One region of the Anoxybacillus sp. MB8 genome, then DNA from elsewhere that is predicted to be linked to it. Evidence: riboswitches for the same ligand, from Rfam matches in the RefSeq annotation. Region 1 holds a riboswitch; each other region holds the start of a gene.

The links. A riboswitch is a leader RNA that binds a small molecule or an ion and turns the genes downstream of it on or off. The one in region 1 is predicted to bind S-adenosylmethionine.
Region 2: it holds a riboswitch for S-adenosylmethionine, as region 1 does, so the genes downstream of both, EKC99_RS08705 (methionine biosynthesis PLP-dependent protein) here and EKC99_RS03360 (bifunctional homocysteine S-methyltransferase/methylenetetrahydrofolate reductase) in region 1, are expected to answer to the same signal.
Region 3: it holds a riboswitch for S-adenosylmethionine, as region 1 does, so the genes downstream of both, EKC99_RS06900 (methionine ABC transporter ATP-binding protein) here and EKC99_RS03360 (bifunctional homocysteine S-methyltransferase/methylenetetrahydrofolate reductase) in region 1, are expected to answer to the same signal.

The regions. Positions count from the first base shown of each region.
Region 1 is NZ_RXXX01000005.1:49,137-55,220, forward strand. Features, by position in the region: gene EKC99_RS03335 (DegV family protein) at 38-901, shown strand; gene EKC99_RS03340 (DUF3941 domain-containing protein) at 932-1,057, shown strand; gene EKC99_RS03345 (methyl-accepting chemotaxis protein) at 1,087-2,742, opposite strand; gene EKC99_RS03350 (BMP family lipoprotein) at 2,752-3,717, opposite strand; gene EKC99_RS03355 (YajQ family cyclic di-GMP-binding protein) at 3,885-4,376, shown strand; SAM riboswitch class I at 4,467-4,569, shown strand; gene EKC99_RS03360 (bifunctional homocysteine S-methyltransferase/methylenetetrahydrofolate reductase) at 4,639-6,084, shown strand, end outside.
Region 2 is NZ_RXXX01000020.1:19,508-25,591, forward strand. Features, by position in the region: gene EKC99_RS08680 (alpha/beta hydrolase) at 1-197, opposite strand, end outside; gene EKC99_RS08685 (phosphatidylglycerophosphatase A family protein) at 299-814, shown strand; gene EKC99_RS08690 (Rpn family recombination-promoting nuclease/putative transposase) at 935-1,810, shown strand; gene mscL (large conductance mechanosensitive channel protein MscL) at 1,839-2,234, opposite strand; gene EKC99_RS08700 (cupin domain-containing protein) at 2,359-2,838, shown strand; SAM riboswitch class I at 2,930-3,037, shown strand; gene EKC99_RS08705 (methionine biosynthesis PLP-dependent protein) at 3,110-4,213, shown strand; gene metC (cystathionine beta-lyase) at 4,217-5,356, shown strand; gene EKC99_RS08715 (HD domain-containing protein) at 5,377-5,913, opposite strand; gene EKC99_RS08720 (hypothetical protein) at 6,031-6,084, shown strand, end outside.
Region 3 is NZ_RXXX01000014.1:19,649-25,732, forward strand. Features, by position in the region: gene EKC99_RS06870 (ribonuclease M5) at 1-119, shown strand, start outside; gene EKC99_RS06875 (thioredoxin family protein) at 128-397, shown strand; gene EKC99_RS06880 (hypothetical protein) at 527-826, shown strand; gene EKC99_RS06885 (O-acetylhomoserine aminocarboxypropyltransferase/cysteine synthase family protein) at 891-2,183, shown strand; gene EKC99_RS06890 (response regulator transcription factor) at 2,223-2,822, opposite strand; gene EKC99_RS06895 (hypothetical protein) at 3,208-3,681, shown strand; SAM riboswitch class I at 4,013-4,118, shown strand; gene EKC99_RS06900 (methionine ABC transporter ATP-binding protein) at 4,193-5,221, shown strand; gene EKC99_RS06905 (methionine ABC transporter permease) at 5,211-5,879, shown strand; gene EKC99_RS06910 (MetQ/NlpA family ABC transporter substrate-binding protein) at 5,897-6,084, shown strand, end outside.

The DNA.
Region 1 (6,084 bases):
TACACTTAAAATAAGTACATACATAGGGGTGATTGAAATGAATATTAAAATTATAGCGGATAGTGGGTGCGATTTGCCACTTTCTTTTATACGAGAAAAACAAATTGCTTTTTTACCGTTAACTGTTCATATAAACGACCACGATTATGATGATCAACTGACGATTCAACCGAAGCAAGTGTATGAAGCGATGCGCAAAGGCGAAGTGCCGAAAACGTCGCAAGCGAAACCTTCCGAAATGAAAGAGCTATTTACAACACTTGCGAAAGAAAACATTCCTGCCATTTATATTGCTTTTTCTTCCGCTTTGTCAGGCACATATCAAACAGCCGTCATGATGAAAAACGAAGTGCTTGAACAATATCCTCATGCCAAATTGACGGTCATCGACTCGAAATGCGCATCACTCGGGCTTGGACTTGTCGTAAAAAAAGCGGTTGAGCTAGCTGAAAGCGGCATAGCATACGAGCATATCGTGACAACGATTGAAACGTATTGTCGCCATATGGAACATATTTTCACCGTCGATGACTTACAATATTTAGCGCGTGGTGGGCGCGTCAGCAAAACCGCTGCGTTTGTCGGTGGAGTGTTAAACATTAAACCACTCCTTCATGTCGAGGACGGAAAATTAATTCCGATTGAAAAAGTGCGCGGACGGAAAAAAGTATTGAAGCGCATGATTGAGCTAATGCAACAGCGCGGAGCAAACGTTGAACACCAACTGATCGGCATTAGCCACGGCGACGATGAGCAAACGGCGCTCGAACTAAAAGCGATGATTGAAGAAACGTTCGGATGCAAACAATTTTTCATTTCTGAAATTGGCGGTGCGATCGGAGCGCACGCCGGACCGGGAACGATCGCCCTCTTTTTCTTGAATAAACAGCTTGAGCAATGATTACACTACCGATAAAAGGAGGGCGAGACGATGACAAGCGATAACGACAAAAAAGCAAAAGACAATAATGCAAAAAGACATGAAAAAAATATGGAGCGCGAAAAAAACCGCCAAGCCGGTAAACGCGCCTATTCAAAAGAAACGAATCATTTGTAAAAAAAAGATGCTCGCGAGGAGCATCTTTTTTACTTCATTTGGAACTTTGCCATCGTTTGTTGTAAGTCGTCTGTTAGTTGGCGCAACGTCGTCACTTTTTCGCTCATTTTTTTGAACGCCTCTAACTGCTCAACCATGGAAGCGGCAATTTGTTCGCTTCCTGCGGCTGACTGTTCGACAACCGCACTAATGCTTTCAACGTTTTGTAAAACGTTTTTGCCGAGCTCTTTTGATTCGTTCATGCCGACGACAAGCGCTTGAATATCTGTCGTAATATGATGCACTTTATTTTCAATTTGTGCAAACGCATCGGTTGTCGTTTCAATCGCTTTCGCTTGCGCTTCGGCAATGTCCACCCCGCGACGAACCGCTTCTGTCACATTCGTTAACCCCGATTGAATAAGCTGTACCATCTCAAAAATTTGGCTTGTCGCTTTTGACGATTCTTCCGCAAGCTTGCGCACTTCTTCAGCAACGACAGCAAATCCTTTGCCCGCTTCCCCTGCTCGCGCCGCTTCAATTGCCGCATTTAACGCAAGCAAGTTCGTCTGCGTTGCAATATCAGCGACCGCTTTGGCCATATCTTCAATTTTGCTTGCATACGTCGCAAACTGCGCAGTCGATTGTTCAATCGAAGCGGTCGCTTTCGTATTTTCATCAATAAATCCTTTTTGCTCTGCTAAAGCGGCTTGTCCATTTGTAATCGCTGCGACCGCTTCATCGCTATAACGGGCTGTTTGCTCCGTCCGACCGACGTTCTCCTGTACAGTTCCTTCCATGCGTTCAATGAGCTGTACCGCACTTTGCAAGTCTTCGGAAATGCTTTGCGCCCCTGCGGATAATTCGTTTGTTGACACAGCGACTTGGTTATTAATTTCTGTTAACACTTTTGTTTCTTCATCAATTTCTTTCGCAAACGCTTCGACTTGCTTACTGACGGTATCGACCGATTGAAGCAATGCATTCAATTGATCGGCCATCGCCGTAAACGCCGCATTTAAATCGGCCAATTCGTCTTTGCCGCTATACTTCACAGGTTCAATACGCAAATTGCTGTTGGCGATTTGTTTTGCGTTTTCTGCGATTTTTCGCAACGGCGTCGACATTTTTTGCGTTAAACGGACGCCGCTAAATCCCGCAAACAATAATACGACAGCAATCGCCACAAGTGAAATCGTAATGACGCGATCAATTTGCTTTTGTAACGTTTTTTGCATGTACGTATAATATTCGCTCACATACGTGTTGACGACGTACACATCGTTTAATACCCCTTCCGCGCGCATCGACTGGCGGCGCACTTCCGCTACATCGTTTGCATCAAGCGCTTCGTTCGATTGTTTCGCAAGCTCAGCAAACTTTTTATTCGCTTTCTCAAGTGCAGAACGAAAATACGGCTCAGTTAACCCTTTATTTAATGCTTGAAGCAGCTTTTCCGATTCCGCTAAATGAACGATCACTTCTTGTTTATTTCCTTCTGTCGGACTGTAAGCATAGTTGCTTAAACTTTGTTTCGTCGCTTTTAGCTCCGCCTGCAAATGTTGCGCTTTCATCATGAGCGGAACAAAATCTTGATTCGACGATTGAATCGAAAGCATATTTATAATGATAAACACGATAATCGCCCCCGCAATGACGGGTGTGGCTAATGAGTGAAATAATAACCGTTGTTTAATCGTCATCATATTCCTCCTTTATTTTGCGATGCCGTTTGTCGCTTTTTCTTTCCACTTTTCAAGCGTTGCTTGTTGCTCTGGAGTGAACGTCACGACGCGAATCGGCGCCAAATCAACACCGTTTTCTTTTAAGCCAAGCTGAACCGTCCCTTTTGGCACTTCTTTCGTTTCGACGTATTGTTTAATGACTGTATATAATGCGACATCAACATTTTTTAACATCGATGTGACGACTGCTTTTTCCGCATAAAAATATTGATCGCTATCGACACCGATCGCATATTTTTTATTCATTTCCGCCTCGCGAAGCACACCGACACCTGTAAATCCAGCCGCGGCATACAAAACGTCGGCCCCGTTTGCGATCATTTGTTTCGCAATTCGTACCCCAAGTTTATCATCACCGAAATTGCCAGCGTACACTTCTTGCACTTTTGCTTCTGGTCTAACCGCTTTTACCCCTTGAATAAAGCCGTTCGCAAATTTGCGAATAAGCGGCACATCCGCTCCGCCAACAAAACCGACGTTGTTTGTTTTCGTCAACATGCCAGCCACTACGCCAGCTAAAAAGCTTCCTTCATCTTCTTTAAACGTAATCGATGTAATGTTCGGTAAATCAGATACCGCATCAATTAAGACGAATTGCTGTTTCGGATATTTTTTGGCGACTTTTTCTAAATCTTGTTGCACCATAAAACCTAATCCGATGACGAGATCGTTCCCTGCTTCAACGAGCTCTGTTAACCCTTTTTCATACGTCTCGGTTTCTTTTAACTCACGATAGTCAAAAAAGATGCCTAGCTCATCGCGCGCTTTCATTAATCCTTTAAACGCCGAATCGCTAAACGATTGATCACCGAGTCCGACGTCTGACAACATAATGCCTACTTTTATTCGCTCTTTCGGTTGAAAAGAACTCGTTTGCGAACACCCTGCGGCAAGCAATAAAACGAATGCCATCATGAGTGGAATCATTTTTTTCATCAAATTTCCTCATCTCCTTATTTTTCGATCAAATCCCGCTTCATTTATTATATCGACATGTTTCGACATTTTGTTTACTTTTTATATATAAAGATTTTGTAAAGTTGTTCGTATGCCAACAATCGACTATAATGGAAGCACAACGAATTTATGCCGAGGTGATTCATATGTCAAAAGAAAGTTCGTTTGATATTGTGTCGAAAGTCGATTTGTCAGAAGTGACGAACGCCATCAACATCGCGTTAAAAGAAATTCAAAACCGCTACGACTTTAAAGGAAGCAAAAGCGACATTTCACTTGAAAAAGATGAGCTCATTCTCATTTCTGACGATGAGTTTAAACTTGAACAGCTGAAAGATGTGCTTATCGGCAAACTCATTAAACGCGGCGTGCCGACAAAAAACATTCAATACGGAAAAGTAGAGGCTGCATCTGGCGGAACGGTGCGCCAACGTGCGAAACTCGTCCAAGGCATCGACAAAGACAATGCGAAAAAAATTAACACAATCATTAAAAATACAGGTTTAAAAGTAAAAAGTCAAATTCAAGAAGACCAAATTCGCGTCAGCGGCAAAAGTAAAGACGATTTACAAAAAGTAATCGCCGCCATTCGCGAAGCAGATTTACCGATTGACGTTCAATTCGTCAACTACCGTTAAGAAGGCACTCGGCCTTCTTTTTCTTTTCTCAAATAAAATAGTTGAATATTTCTAAAAAATCAGTTACATTTATGAGTAACTTCATACAACATCTTATCGAGAGAAGGGGAGGGACTGGCCCGATGAACCTTCAGCAACCTGACGATCGTCAAGGTGCTAAGTCCAGACAAGCGATTCGCTTGGAAGATAAGAAGGAGCGCGTCAAGTCTTCTTCTTATGGAGAGGACTTTTTTACTTTAAACAAAGAAACGGAGGAATGGACGTGGGATTGTTAGATGATTTAAAAGAACGCATCGTCATCGCGGATGGAGCGATGGGAACGTTATTATATGCGCACGGCATCGATCGTTGTTTTGAAGAATTAAACGTCACAAAGCCTGAAGAAATTGTCCATATTCATGAGGCGTATATTGAATCAGGCGCAGAAGTCATTCAAACGAACACATACGGCGCCAACTACGTAAAACTAGCACGTTACGGGCTGCAAGATGACGTAAAAAAAATAAACGAAGCGGCGGTCGAACTGGCGAAACGAGCGGCAAAAGGGCGCGCCTACGTGCTCGGTACGATCGGAGGACTACGGAGCACGAACAAAAGCACGATTTCGCTTGAAGAAGTGAAACGAACATTTCGTGAACAGCTGTATGTGTTGTTAAACGAAGGTGTCGATGGGCTTTTGCTTGAAACATATTACGATTTCGAAGAATTGCAAACCGTTCTTTCCATCGCTCGCAAAGAAACGACGTTGCCGATCATCGCCCACGTCACGTTGCATGATATTGGCGTCCTGCAACACGGGATGCCGCTTGCTGAAGCGCTGATCGAATTAGAACGACTTGGGGCCGATGTCGTCGGCTTAAACTGCCATCTCGGCCCATATCATATGTTGCGCTCACTAGAAGAAGTACCGATTCCTACACGCGCTTTTTTATCGGTATATCCGAACGCGAGCTTGCCGCAATATCGCGACGGTCGCTTCATTTACGAAACGAGCGAACAATATTTTGAAGAAACGGCGCGCGCCTTTCGTGAACAAGGAGTTCGGCTCATCGGCGGCTGTTGCGGTACGACGCCAAAACATATTGCCGCCATTGCTCGCGCCCTTTCCGATCGTACGCCTGTATATAAAAAAGAAGTCAAACAGCGCCATCCGATCGTCGTCCAAGAAGAAAAACAAACGACAGCCCCTTCTCTTGCCGACATCGCTCGCACGCGACGGTCGATTATCGTCGAGCTCGATCCACCGAAAAAGCTCGGCTTAACGACATTTTTAGAAGGCGCAAAAGCGTTAAAAGAAGCGAACATTGATGCCTTAACGCTTGCCGACAACTCGCTTGCGACACCGCGCATTAGCAACGTCGCTGTCGGCACGATCGTCAAACAACAACTCGGCATGCGTCCGCTCATTCATATTACATGCCGCGATCGAAACTTAATCGGCTTGCAGTCGCACTTAATGGGACTTCATACGCTCGGCATGACCGACGTGCTCGCTTTAACAGGCGATCCGTCAAAAGTAGGCGACTTTCCAGGTGCGACGTCCGTCTACGATTTATCATCGTTTGACCTCATTTCGTTAATTCGCCAATTTAACGAAGGACTGTCGTACTCAGGCAAACCGCTCGGACAAAAGACGAACTTTTCGATCGCTGCCGCCTTTAATCCGAACGTGCGCCATTTAGATAAAGCAGTAAAGCGGATAGAGAAA
Region 2 (6,084 bases), on a different contig from region 1:
TACGGCACGCCGATGACGACAGCGCGTATGCCAAGCTCATCGATGACGCGTGCGATTTTTCCGAACATAAAATAATCTTGTCCATCTTGTGCGATGATGACGAGATGTTTATAAAGCGGCGTGACAGGTTTAGAGCAATATACAGGTAACGATAGTTCCTCGTCTAAATGTTGGCTGTGAAGTGTTAACTCTTGCATGTTCTCCCATCCTTTTTCGACGTTGTTCTTTCTTATCGTACCACATTTCTGCATTTTTTGTCGTTGCGTGATATAATGAGAGAACGAGAGGAGGATGAGGAATGAAGCGCGTATCTAGTCAAGAAGTGTATGAAAGAACGTTGCAACTATTAACAGAACGTGGTGTGACGATTCCAGCGATTGCTGAGATTGTATATGAAATGCAAAGTCCGTACAATAAAAATTTAACGATGGCAGAATGTATTGAAAGCGTAGAAAAAGTGTTACAAAAACGCGAAGTACAACATGCGATTTTAGTTGGGATTGAGCTTGATAAACTTGCAGAAAACGGCATGTTGTCACAGCCGCTTCAAACGATTGTCGAAACGGATGAAGGGCTGTTTGGCGTCGATGAAACGTTGGCATTAGGAGCGGTGCTCGGATACGGTAGCATTGCAGTGACAACGTTTGGACATCTGGACAAAAATAAAGTAGGAATCATTAAACAGCTTGATACGAAACGTGGCAAAGGTGTGCATACGTTTTTAGACGACTTAGTCGCAAGCGTTGCCGCAAGCGCCTCTGGTCGCCTTGCGCACAACTTGCGCGATGAGGAAGAAGCCGCATTAAATGCGTAAAAGAAGCCGTAAATCCGTATGGGTTTACGGCTTTTTTGAAGAGATGTGAACATCACATGCAGGAAAATAGTCGATGTTGTCGAATAAAAACATCGAAACGATTGTATGCGAGGTGACTATATGTCCATTGACCACGATCGTCTGTTTAAACAGTTGATCCAAACGTTTTTTGAGGAATTTATTGCTCTCTTTTTCCCAGCGATGCATGAGCATATCGATTTTCGCCACGTCTCGTTTTTATCGGAGGAACTGTTTACCGATGTGACGGCAGGGGAGAAGTACCGTGTTGATTTGCTTGTCGAAACGAAGTTAAAAGGCGAAGACGGGCTTGTGATTGTGCATATTGAAAACCAAAGCTACGTTCAACCATCATTTCCAGAACGAATGTTTATTTATTTTAGCCGTTTGTTTGAAAAGTACCGCAAACCCATCGTACCTATTGCTGTATTTAGCTACGATACGATCCGCGACGAACCATCGACATTTACCCTCCAATTTCCTTTTGGCCACGTGCTAGACTTTCGTTTCTTCACTGTCGAATTGCGCAAACAAAACTGGCGAAATTACGTTCGAAATGATAACCCTATTGCCGCTGCACTGCTAAGCAAAATGGGATATACTGAAAGTGAACGAGTAGAACTGAAAAAACAATTTTTACGCATGCTTGTCCGATTGGAATTAGATGAAGCGAAACAACGATTATTGTTTGGCTTTTTTGAAACATATGTAAAATTATCCGATGAAGAAGAACGAAGACTACGAAGCGAGGTGAATGAAATGGAGACGAAAGAAAAAGACAAAGTGATGGAATTAATTATTTCGTATGAACAAAAGGCGTTAGAAAAGGGAAGAGAAGAAGGAGTGGAGCAAGGAATAAAACAAGGAATGAAGCGTCTTGTACAAACGATGGCGAAAAAAGGGATGAGCGTAAAAGATATTGCAAACGTTACGGATCTTTCGGAAGAAGAAGTAAAGCAGTTCGTAGAGAAAGAATGAGTGGGAAGCCCCCAAAAAGCTCTGGGGGCTATGGTGTTTCTTTTTGTTGTTTTAATAAATCGCGAATTTCTGTGAGCAGTTGTTGTTCTTTTGTGATCGTTGGTGCGGTTTGTTTCGTTTCTTCTTGTTTTTTGATTCGTTCGGATAAGTTGTTCAGCAGTTTGACGAATAGAAAGATAGAAAAGGCAATGACTAAAAAGTCAACGACGGTTTGAATAAAAGACCCGTATTTGACTTCTGCTTCACCGACTTTCCAAGATAATCCGCTAAAATCGACGCCACCTAAAATGAGACCAACAAGCGGCATAATGATGTCATTCACGAGGGAAGAAACGATTTTTCCAAATGCTCCACCGATGATGACCCCAACAGCTAAGTCGATGACGTTCCCCCGCACAGCAAATTTCTTAAATTCGTTCCACATCGGCACGCCTCCTTTTTCCATACCTTAACATATATCCGTTCTATTTGTCGATTTTTGCATGTGAGGCGCATAGTCGGGCAGTTGTGCATAACATGGCGATGAATATGAAAAAAGAGGTGAGAACATGTATTACTATCCGAATGTTGTGTATATGCCTGTGTATCCATATCCGATTATGCCTTATCCGTTTCCGCGAGAATATACGAAAGATTACGGACCGAACCCGTTTGTCGTACAAATAGAAGAAGCGACGAAACGAAACAACATGTTCCGTACGACGTTATGGACGGGACCTCATTTGCAAGTGACATTGATGAGCCTTCGTGTCGGAGAGGATATCGGTTTAGAAATGCATCGGGGTGTTGATCAATTTTTACGTATTGAACAAGGAGAAGGGATTGTGCGGATGGGCAAAAAGAAAAACGAATTGACGTTTGAAAGACGCGTGACGGATGGCTCTGCCATTTTTGTGCCTGCAGGAACGTGGCATAATGTGATCAACATAGGGAACGTTCCGCTTAAGCTGTACTCCATTTATGCGCCGCCACAACATCCAGCCGGCACCGTCCATCCGACAAAAGCCGATGCTCTTGCGGCGGAATGAAAGTTTGTTACAAGAAAATAAAAAATAGTTGAAATTTTTTTGGAAATAAGGTACATTAGTTAAAAATCAGAAAATTCAATATGCGTGTGCATTCTTATCAAGAGAAGGGGAGGGACTGGCCCGATGAACCTTCAGCAACCAGCCGAAAGCGGTCAGGTGCTAAATCCAGCGAATTGGTGTTCAATTCGGAAGATAAGAAGAAGCGTTTGTCTATGGACAGAAAGCCTTCTTCTTAGAAGGCTTTTATTTTTTTGAGAAAGGGAGAGAGCGAATGAGTCATGTGGAAACAGTATTAGCGCAAATCGGTAATCGAAGCGAGACGACGACAGGAACAGTGAATCCACCTGTATATTTTTCAACAGCGTATCGGCATGAAGGGATCGGACAGTCGACGGGGTACGATTACATTCGGACAGGAAACCCGACGAGACACATCGTCGAGGAGGCGATTGCGCAGTTAGAGGAAGGGGATCAAGGGTTTGCATGTAGTTCAGGCATGGCGGCAATTCAAACGGTGTTTGCGCTTTTTGAAAGCGGGGATCATTTTCTCGTTTCGGCCGATTTATATGGCGGGACGTATCGGTTGTTTGAAAAAGGGTGGAGAAAATACGGGCTGTCGTTTACATACGTCGATTTTCGCGATGTAGATGCGGTAAAGGCGCATGTGACGGACAAAACGAAAGCGATTTTTTTAGAAACGCCGACCAATCCGCTCATGCAAGAGGCGGATATTGAAGCGGTCGCGGCGTTTGCGAAACAACATGGGCTGCTTCTTATCGTCGATAATACGTTTTACACACCTGTACTGCAAAAGCCATTAACGAAAGGGGCGGACATCGTCATTCATAGCGCAACGAAATATTTAGGCGGGCATAACGACGTGCTTGCGGGGCTCATTGTCGCAAAAGGAAAAGCGCTATGCGAGCAATTGGCGATGTATCATAACGCGATCGGAGCGGTGCTGTCTCCGTTTGATTCATGGTTGTTAATTCGCGGCATGAAAACGCTCGCGCTTCGCATGCGCCAACATGAACAAAATGCAAAAGCGATTTATGAATTTTTAGCACAACATGAAGACGTGACCGATGTGCTATATCCAGGGAGAGGTGGCATGTTGTCGTTTCGCGTGCGCGACGAACGGTGGGTGAATACCTTTTTACGAAGCTTAAAGCTTATTACGTTTGCGGAAAGTTTAGGCGGTGTCGAAAGTTTTATTACGTATCCAGCGACGCAAACGCATATGGATATTCCAGAGGACGTTCGTATCGCCAACGGGGTATGTAATCGACTGTTACGTTTTTCGGTCGGCATTGAACATCATGACGATTTAATTGCTGATTTAACACAAGCGTTTCAACGCATGAAAGAGGTGTAAAAAATGGATGTGCAAACGCAACTCGTTCATAATAAATGGCAGATCGATGCGCAAACGGGCGCGGTGAGCGTCCCGATTCATCATGCATCGACGTTTCATCAGTTTGATTTTGATACGTTTGGAAAATATGATTATAGCCGCACAGGCAATCCGACGCGCGAGGCGCTTGAAGAAACGATCGCGGAGCTGGAAGGAGGAGTGAGCGGCTTTGCGTTCGCATCAGGCATGGCGGCGATTTCAACGGCGTTTTTGTTGTTGTCAAAAGGGGATCATGTGTTAATTACAGATGACGTATATGGCGGAACGTATCGCATCATCACGGATGTATTAAGCCGATTTGGCATTGAATATACGTTTGTCGATATGACCGATTTAGATGCGGTAGCGCGCCATATTCGTCCGAATACGAAAGTGATTTATATGGAGACGCCGTCAAATCCGCTGCTGAAAATTACGGACATTCGCGGGGTTGTGAAGCTTGCGAAAGCGCACGGTTGTTTGACGTTTTTAGATAATACGTTCGCGACACCTTTATTGCAGCGTCCGCTCGATCTCGGCGTCGATGTCGTGCTCCATAGCGCGACGAAATTTTTAGCTGGCCATAGCGATGTCGTCGCTGGACTTGCGGTTGTGAAAGATGAGCGACTAGCGAAAGAGCTTCGGAAGTTGCAGTATGCGTTCGGTGCGGTGCTCGGCGTGCAAGATGCGTGGCTTGTGCTGCGCGGGCTAAAAACGCTTCACGTTCGGCTTGATTACGCTTCCCGTTCAGCGATGCAGCTCGCGCAGTTTTTACATCGCCATCCGAAAGTGGCGCACGTATATTATCCGGGGCTTTCGCATCACGAAGGGCACGTCATTCATCGCGATCAAGCGCGTGGGTTTGGCGCGGTGTTGTCGTTTGAATTGGAAAATGAACAAGCGGTGCGGACGTTTGTGAAATATGCGCATATTCCGGTATTTGCGGTTAGTTTAGGAGCGGTAGAGTCGATTTTATCTTATCCGGCAAAAATGTCGCATGCGGCGATGCCGAAAGCGGAACGCCTTCGTCGCGGCATTACGGACGGTTTGTTGCGCTTAAGTGTTGGATTAGAGGCGACCGATGATTTGCTTGCTGATGTGGAACAGGCGTTATCATATGTATAGGCTAGGCACATCGCCTAGCCTTAGCTAATTTGGTCGAGCGCATCACGCTTCATTTGCTGTTCGACCATGCGATCAAGTTGTTGAATTTTTTTCAAGGCGAGTTCGTCATCGATTTGGCGATAGTGATGTTTGCCGCCTGGTTCTTCATCTGCTTCATCGGCAAGTTTAACGATCGTCTGAAGCGGTTTTCGTTTTAGCTCTCCTTCTGGAAGATACGAATCGGTATGAAGCAAAATGGCGAGGGCGATTTCTTTCGCATGTTGAGGATGTTCACCGAGTCGAATAAGCAATTTGTGCGCTCGCTCCGCCCCTTTAATCGCATGAATGTCGTTTTGTTTATATGTTTCATAGTCCCACGTTCCATTAGAGTACCATTCATAATGCCCAATATCATGAAGCAGTGCCGCTTTTGTCGCTAAATCGACATTGACTCCATATTGCAAGGCAAGGCGATACGCATGATATGCGGTAGCGATGGCGTGTGCGACGCCTGAACGTTTTAAATATTTTTGGGTGATGGGGTGAAGGAAGATGTCAGTTAATGTGACACGTCTCATCGTGCATGCCCCCTTTTTTGTTTTTCTAATTATCATACCATGTCTTATTTAAGAAAGGCAATACATATTTTTTCTGTTTTTCTTTCATACTAAGTGAAAAAAGTATGGAGGATACGTATGTTTTTATCATTGTTATTATCAGTTATGACGGCGCTTTCGTTCAATGGCCAT
Region 3 (6,084 bases), on a different contig from region 1:
CGGAAGCTGAGCATTTATATATTGATAAAATGTATCGTGAAGTTGCAGCTGCTCCGAAACATCATATTGCGGTCGTATTATTAAGCGCAAATATCGATGTACACGCACAATATTTGTAGAAAGTTGTGTGATGATTGTGAAGGTCGTTTATATGTACACGCCATTATGTGGCACATGCCAAGTGGCAAGCCGTATGGTTGATGTGCTTGAACAGTTATTGCCAACTGTCACGTTTGAGCGTCAAGACTTAAATTATGTGCCTGACAAAGCGATCGAATGGCATATTGAAAGCGTTCCATGCTTACTTATTTTTAAACGTGGTAAACTCGTGAAAAAAATATACGCCTTTCATTCCGTTCCACATGTATATGAAACGTTGCGAAAGCTGGCTGAATAAGCCAGCTTTCGACATATTTCTTGGGAAATTGACGAGGAAGGAAGACATTTGTCGAGCAGTTATAGAAGGAACTCACCGTCTTCGTATGGAAACAATGAATACGACAATACATGGGACGGGGGCGGTTGTATGAATATGTTAACACCAATTTTACCAAATGACGGTTTATATATTCAATTGCAATGGGAAAGCGGGCAAATTTTATTAAGCATATCAAAAGAAGGAATTCAACGCGTTGAAAAAGCGAACGAGGATCGGGTCATATCGATTCGTGGTTCCGCACAGGCCATTATGTCACTACTACAAGGATCGTTAAAACTTCAGCAACAACTTCGCTTAAACGAATTGTCCGTCACAGCATCGTTTCGCCACATTTTATTATTAGAGTCAGTTTTCTTTCTTGCTAAACCGTACGATCTTGTTCATTGACGAGCAGTTTTTATCGTGTTAAAATTCAAAATATTCAACAATTATTCGTTCAGGGGGAGAAATGATGAAATTTGAAACGATTGCTGTACACGGGGGACTACAAACCGATCCGATAACGAAAGCGCGTGCGGTACCGATTTATCAGTCAAATGCGTATTTGTTTGATAGCACAGAGCATGCGGCAAACTTATTTGCATTAAAAGAAGCAGGATACATTTACACGCGCATTCATAATCCGACGGTGACCGTATTTGAAGAGCGAGTAGCAAAGCTTGAAGGTGGTGTAGGGGCTTTAGCAGTGGCGAGCGGCATGGCGGCGATTACGATGGCCATTTTAAACGTCGCTCAAGCAGGAGATGATATTGTGTCTGCTTCCACGCTGTATGGAGGGACGTACAATTTGTTTGCAAATACGTTACCGAAATACGGCATTACAACTCATTTTGTCGATCCAGCTAACCCAGAAAATTTCCGCGCTGCAATTACACCGAAAACGAAAGCTATTTTTGCGGAAACGATCGGCAATCCGAGTTTGCATGTGTTAGATATTGAGGCGGTTGCAAACATTGCCCACGAAGCAGGTGTCCCGCTCATTATCGATAATACGTTTGCGACGCCGTATCTTTGCCGTCCGATTGAACATGGAGCAGACATTGTCGTTCATTCTGCGACGAAATGGTTGCTTGGCAACGGGACGACGCTAGGAGGCATCATTGTCGACGGTGGAAATTTTGATTGGAATTCGCCGAAGTTTCCATCGTTTACGACACCAGATCCAAGCTACCATAATCTCGTATACGCACACATTGGTGCAGCAGCGTATATCGTGAAAGCACGCGTGCAACTATTGCGCGATTTAGGACCAGCGATGAGCCCGTTCAACGCATTTCAGTTTAATTTAGGGCTTGAAACGTTACACGTACGCATGAAAGAACATATTGCCAACACGAGAAAAATTGTTGAGTATTTAGACAACCATCCAGCAGTCAATTGGGTGTTATATCCTGAGCATGACAATCACCCAGCAAAAGAGTTAGCGAAAAAATATATGCCCAAAGGGGCAGGTGCAGTCGTCGTCTTTGGCATTCAAGGCGGTCGTGAAGCGGGGGCGACATTAATTAACAACGTTAAACTTTGGTCGCATGTCGCCAACGTCGGCGATGCAAAAAGTTTAATCATCCATCCAGCAAGCACGACGCATCAGCAACTAAGCGGAGAAGATTTACAAGCGTCTGGTGTGACGGAAGATATGATTCGTTTATCAGTCGGAATCGAAAACGTGGACGATTTAATTGAAGACTTAGAGCAGGCAATTGAAGCGGCGACAGGTATTCGTTCTGTATATTCGCAAGTGTAGGTATGAAAGGTGCTAGTTATATATTTCGACTAGCACCTTTCATTTTATGAGTTGTAACCGTAGCGCTTCCGCAACCGCTCCAGTTCGTGACGAAACCTTTAGTTTTTCGAAAATACAAGAAAGGTGACGTTCTACTGTTCGTTTGCTTATCATTAGCTGTTCGCTAATTTGTGTACTCGTTTGATCATCCGCTAACATTTGTAATATATCGATTTCCATGTTTGTTAAACCGTGCTTTGTTAAATACGCAGTTTCATTATCCGCTAAAAAAAGTTTTTCTCCTTCGTTGCTGTATCGGATCACATGTGCTAAATGAGTGGAAACTTTTTCTTTTGACAATACGCCGGATACACCTGCTTCGTACGCAGATAAGGCGAGCGGTGGATAGTTGCATAGCATAATGATATTTATCGTGGGATGTGTCTCCTTCACATTTTTTACCCAGTCCCATGCTTTTGCTATGTGCATGTGTACATTTATTACAATGACGTCTGGTACATGTATATGTATGAGAGTATCTAGTGAATCAAGACAAGAAACAGAACCGATAACTGTTATGTTACTTTCGTTTTCCAATAATTTTTCCAACCCAAGCAAATAGATAGGATCAGAATCAATAAGCAATGTACGAATAGTCATGCGATTTCCCCTCCATTATTTTTTACTAGATTCTACTTCATTTAATAAACTTTGTCATTTATTTTGAAGAAATTGGCGGATTTTCGTCAAAAAATTGGCGGAAAATACGGATTTTTTTCTTTTCTATTTTTGGTAAAATGAAAATAGCTGATCAGCTATTTTTGGGAGAAGAAGCGGAGGAGTATGAGCAATGTATAAGTTGAGATAAAGAACGTCCGATTTTTATACAATATGTTGTACCTATGGTGAGTAATCAGCTAAATAAAAATTCCTGCTTATATTCATGATACCGATGTTTAACTGGCGCTAATGTACAAGTCTATCTCATTATGGACAAGTAGCGGAGAACTAGCATTACAATTGGACTATGTGAGGAGAGAAAATAATGAAAAGGCAATTTAGAAGGCTTATTTTAGTTGCTACCCTAGCACTAACTGCTACTCTGTTATTAGATGGTTTTTTTGGGTCGTTAATTACTACTGAAGCTAGTACGCTCCCGAAACGAGTATATAAAGAGGGGAATGTAACAATTACAGTTACTCCTGCAGTAGGGAGTTCAATAGCAAAATTAAGCAATTCAAAATCAAAAATTGCTCCACTTGATACGATTGTCCGAGGAAATAAAGAAACAAAAACGGTTCAGAGTATGTATGGTACAGTGACGATGACAGTTACGTACGATCGAAATCTAACGACTAAGACTTCTACTATTACGGGGATTTATTCTTTAGAAAACACTGATTCTTACTTAAAATTAGTTGATAAATGGTATACCTCTAGTGTTGCACAAGCTGACTACTATGACTCCTTTCATAAAGTGTACGTAACGATTAAAATTACAAAAGAAGAATGTAATTAAAGGATCCGTTTGTCATGTAACTATGTATGCCTACAATTGGAAAGTTTAACTTCATTTTTTGAACTGAAGAGGCTGATCTAAAACGCTAATGCGTTTTGGGTAAGCCTCTCACACTGTTTACATAACAAAAGCAGAGGGTTGTTCGTAGCCCGACATCCTAGGAGTAGCGATTCCTCAATGATATATATATTCAGTTCACTTAATCATGACGGGAAATAGTTGAAAAAATTTTTATTGACACCGTCCTTCTTTCGATGATATAATCACTTTCGTAGTTTAAAAATGTCCTTGAATGCATTAAAACGTTAACTGAATAAAGCGTTTAAAAGCGCTCTTATCAAGAGAGGTGGAGGGATGTGCCCGATGAAACCCGGCAACCGTCAGCGCTGCTGAAATGGTGCCAATTCACACAAAGCGTTTGCTTTGAGAGATAAGAGACAGAATGGACGATAACGCCTTTCTGTTCTCTTGAACAGAAAGGCTTTTTTCATGGAAGGAAGGTGACAGCGACGTGATTACTTTATCAAATGTAACGAAAGTATACAAAGCAGCAAGCGGAAATGTGACTGCGGTCGATCATGTAAACTTGCATATTGCAGAAGGAGAAATTTTCGGCATCATCGGTTATAGCGGAGCGGGAAAAAGTTCGCTCATTCGATTGTTAAATGGACTAGAAAAGCCGACAAGCGGTGAAGTCATTGTCGATGGAAAAGATATGGGGAAAATTAGTGGGAAACAATTACGACAAGCTCGTCAGCAAATCGGGATGATTTTCCAACATTTCAACTTACTTTGGTCGCGAACGGTGTGTGAAAATATTGCTTTCCCGTTAGAAATTGCGGGTGTGCCGAAAGAGGAACGGATGAAGCGTGTCGATGAGCTCATTCAACTCGTCGGCTTGCAAGGAAGAGAAAATGCATACCCGTCGCAATTGAGCGGAGGGCAAAAACAGCGCGTCGGCATTGCGCGTGCGTTAGCGAACAACCCGAAAGTGTTGCTATGTGATGAAGCGACGTCAGCGCTTGACCCACAAACGACGGACTCCATTTTAGATTTGCTCGTCGATATTAATAAACGTCTCGATTTAACGATCGTGTTAATTACACACGAAATGCATGTCATTCGTAAAATTTGCGATCGCGTAGCGGTCATGGAAAACGGAAAAATTGTTGAAATGGGCGAAGTGCTTCATGTATTCCGTAAGCCACAGCAACCGATTACGAAACGATTTGTCCAACAAGTGACGGAGCCGGAGGAAACGAAAGAAGCGATGTTGCATCTTCTTGAACGATATCCAAACGGCAAAGTTGTTCAACTTACATTCGTCGGCGAAGCGGCTGAGCAACCGCTCATCACGCAACTTATTCGCCATTTTGATTTAAACGTGAATATTTTACAAGGCAAAATTTCACAAACGCATCATGGCTCATATGGAGTGTTGTTCATTCATTTAGACGGTGCGAATGAAGAAGTTGAGCGAGCGCTCGCTTTTATTCGCCAGCAAGAAGTGGAAGCGGAGGTGTTGGCGAATGTGGAATGAACTATTCCCGAACGTCGTTTGGGATAAAATATGGGCGGCGACGATGGAAACATTGTATATGACAGCTATCTCTGTTATAGCAACATTTGTGCTTGGCATTTTACTTGGTTTATTGCTGTTTTTAACGTCTAAGGGAAACATATGGGAAAATCGTCTCGTTAACGGTGCCATTGCGTCGTTCGTCAACATTTTCCGCTCGATTCCGTTTATTATTTTAATTATTTTGCTTATTCCGTTTACAAAACTTGTCGTTGGCACGATTCTTGGAGCAAACGCTGCGTTGCCAGCACTCATTATCGGTGCCGCACCGTTTTATGCGCGCATGGTGGAAATTGCGCTTCGTGAAATCGATAAAGGTGTCATTGAAGCAGCAAAAGCGATGGGTGCGACGACATCGACAATTATTTGGAAAGTGCTCCTCCCAGAAGCGCTTCCAGCACTTGTATCTGGAATTACAGTGACGGCGATTGCGCTCGTCGGATATACAGCGATGGCAGGAGTTGTTGGCGCTGGAGGGCTCGGAAATTTAGCGTATTTAGAAGGGTTCCAACGCAACAATAACGATGTTACGTTTGTTGCAACAGTGCTCATTTTAGTCATTGTCTTTATTATTCAGTTTATTGGTGACTTTGTCACTTCTAAAATAGATAAACGATAAAAAGGAGGAAGAAACAAATGAAAAAATGGATCTCTTTACTTGTTGCTGCAATTGTTGTTTTAGCGCTTGCTGCTTGCGGAAAAAGCGAAAGTGCGGAAGAAAAAACGAATAAACTTGTCGTTGGTGCATCAAACGTACCACATGCGGAAATTTTAGAACAAGCAAAACCGATTTTAAAAGAAAAAGGGATTGAATTAGAAATCGT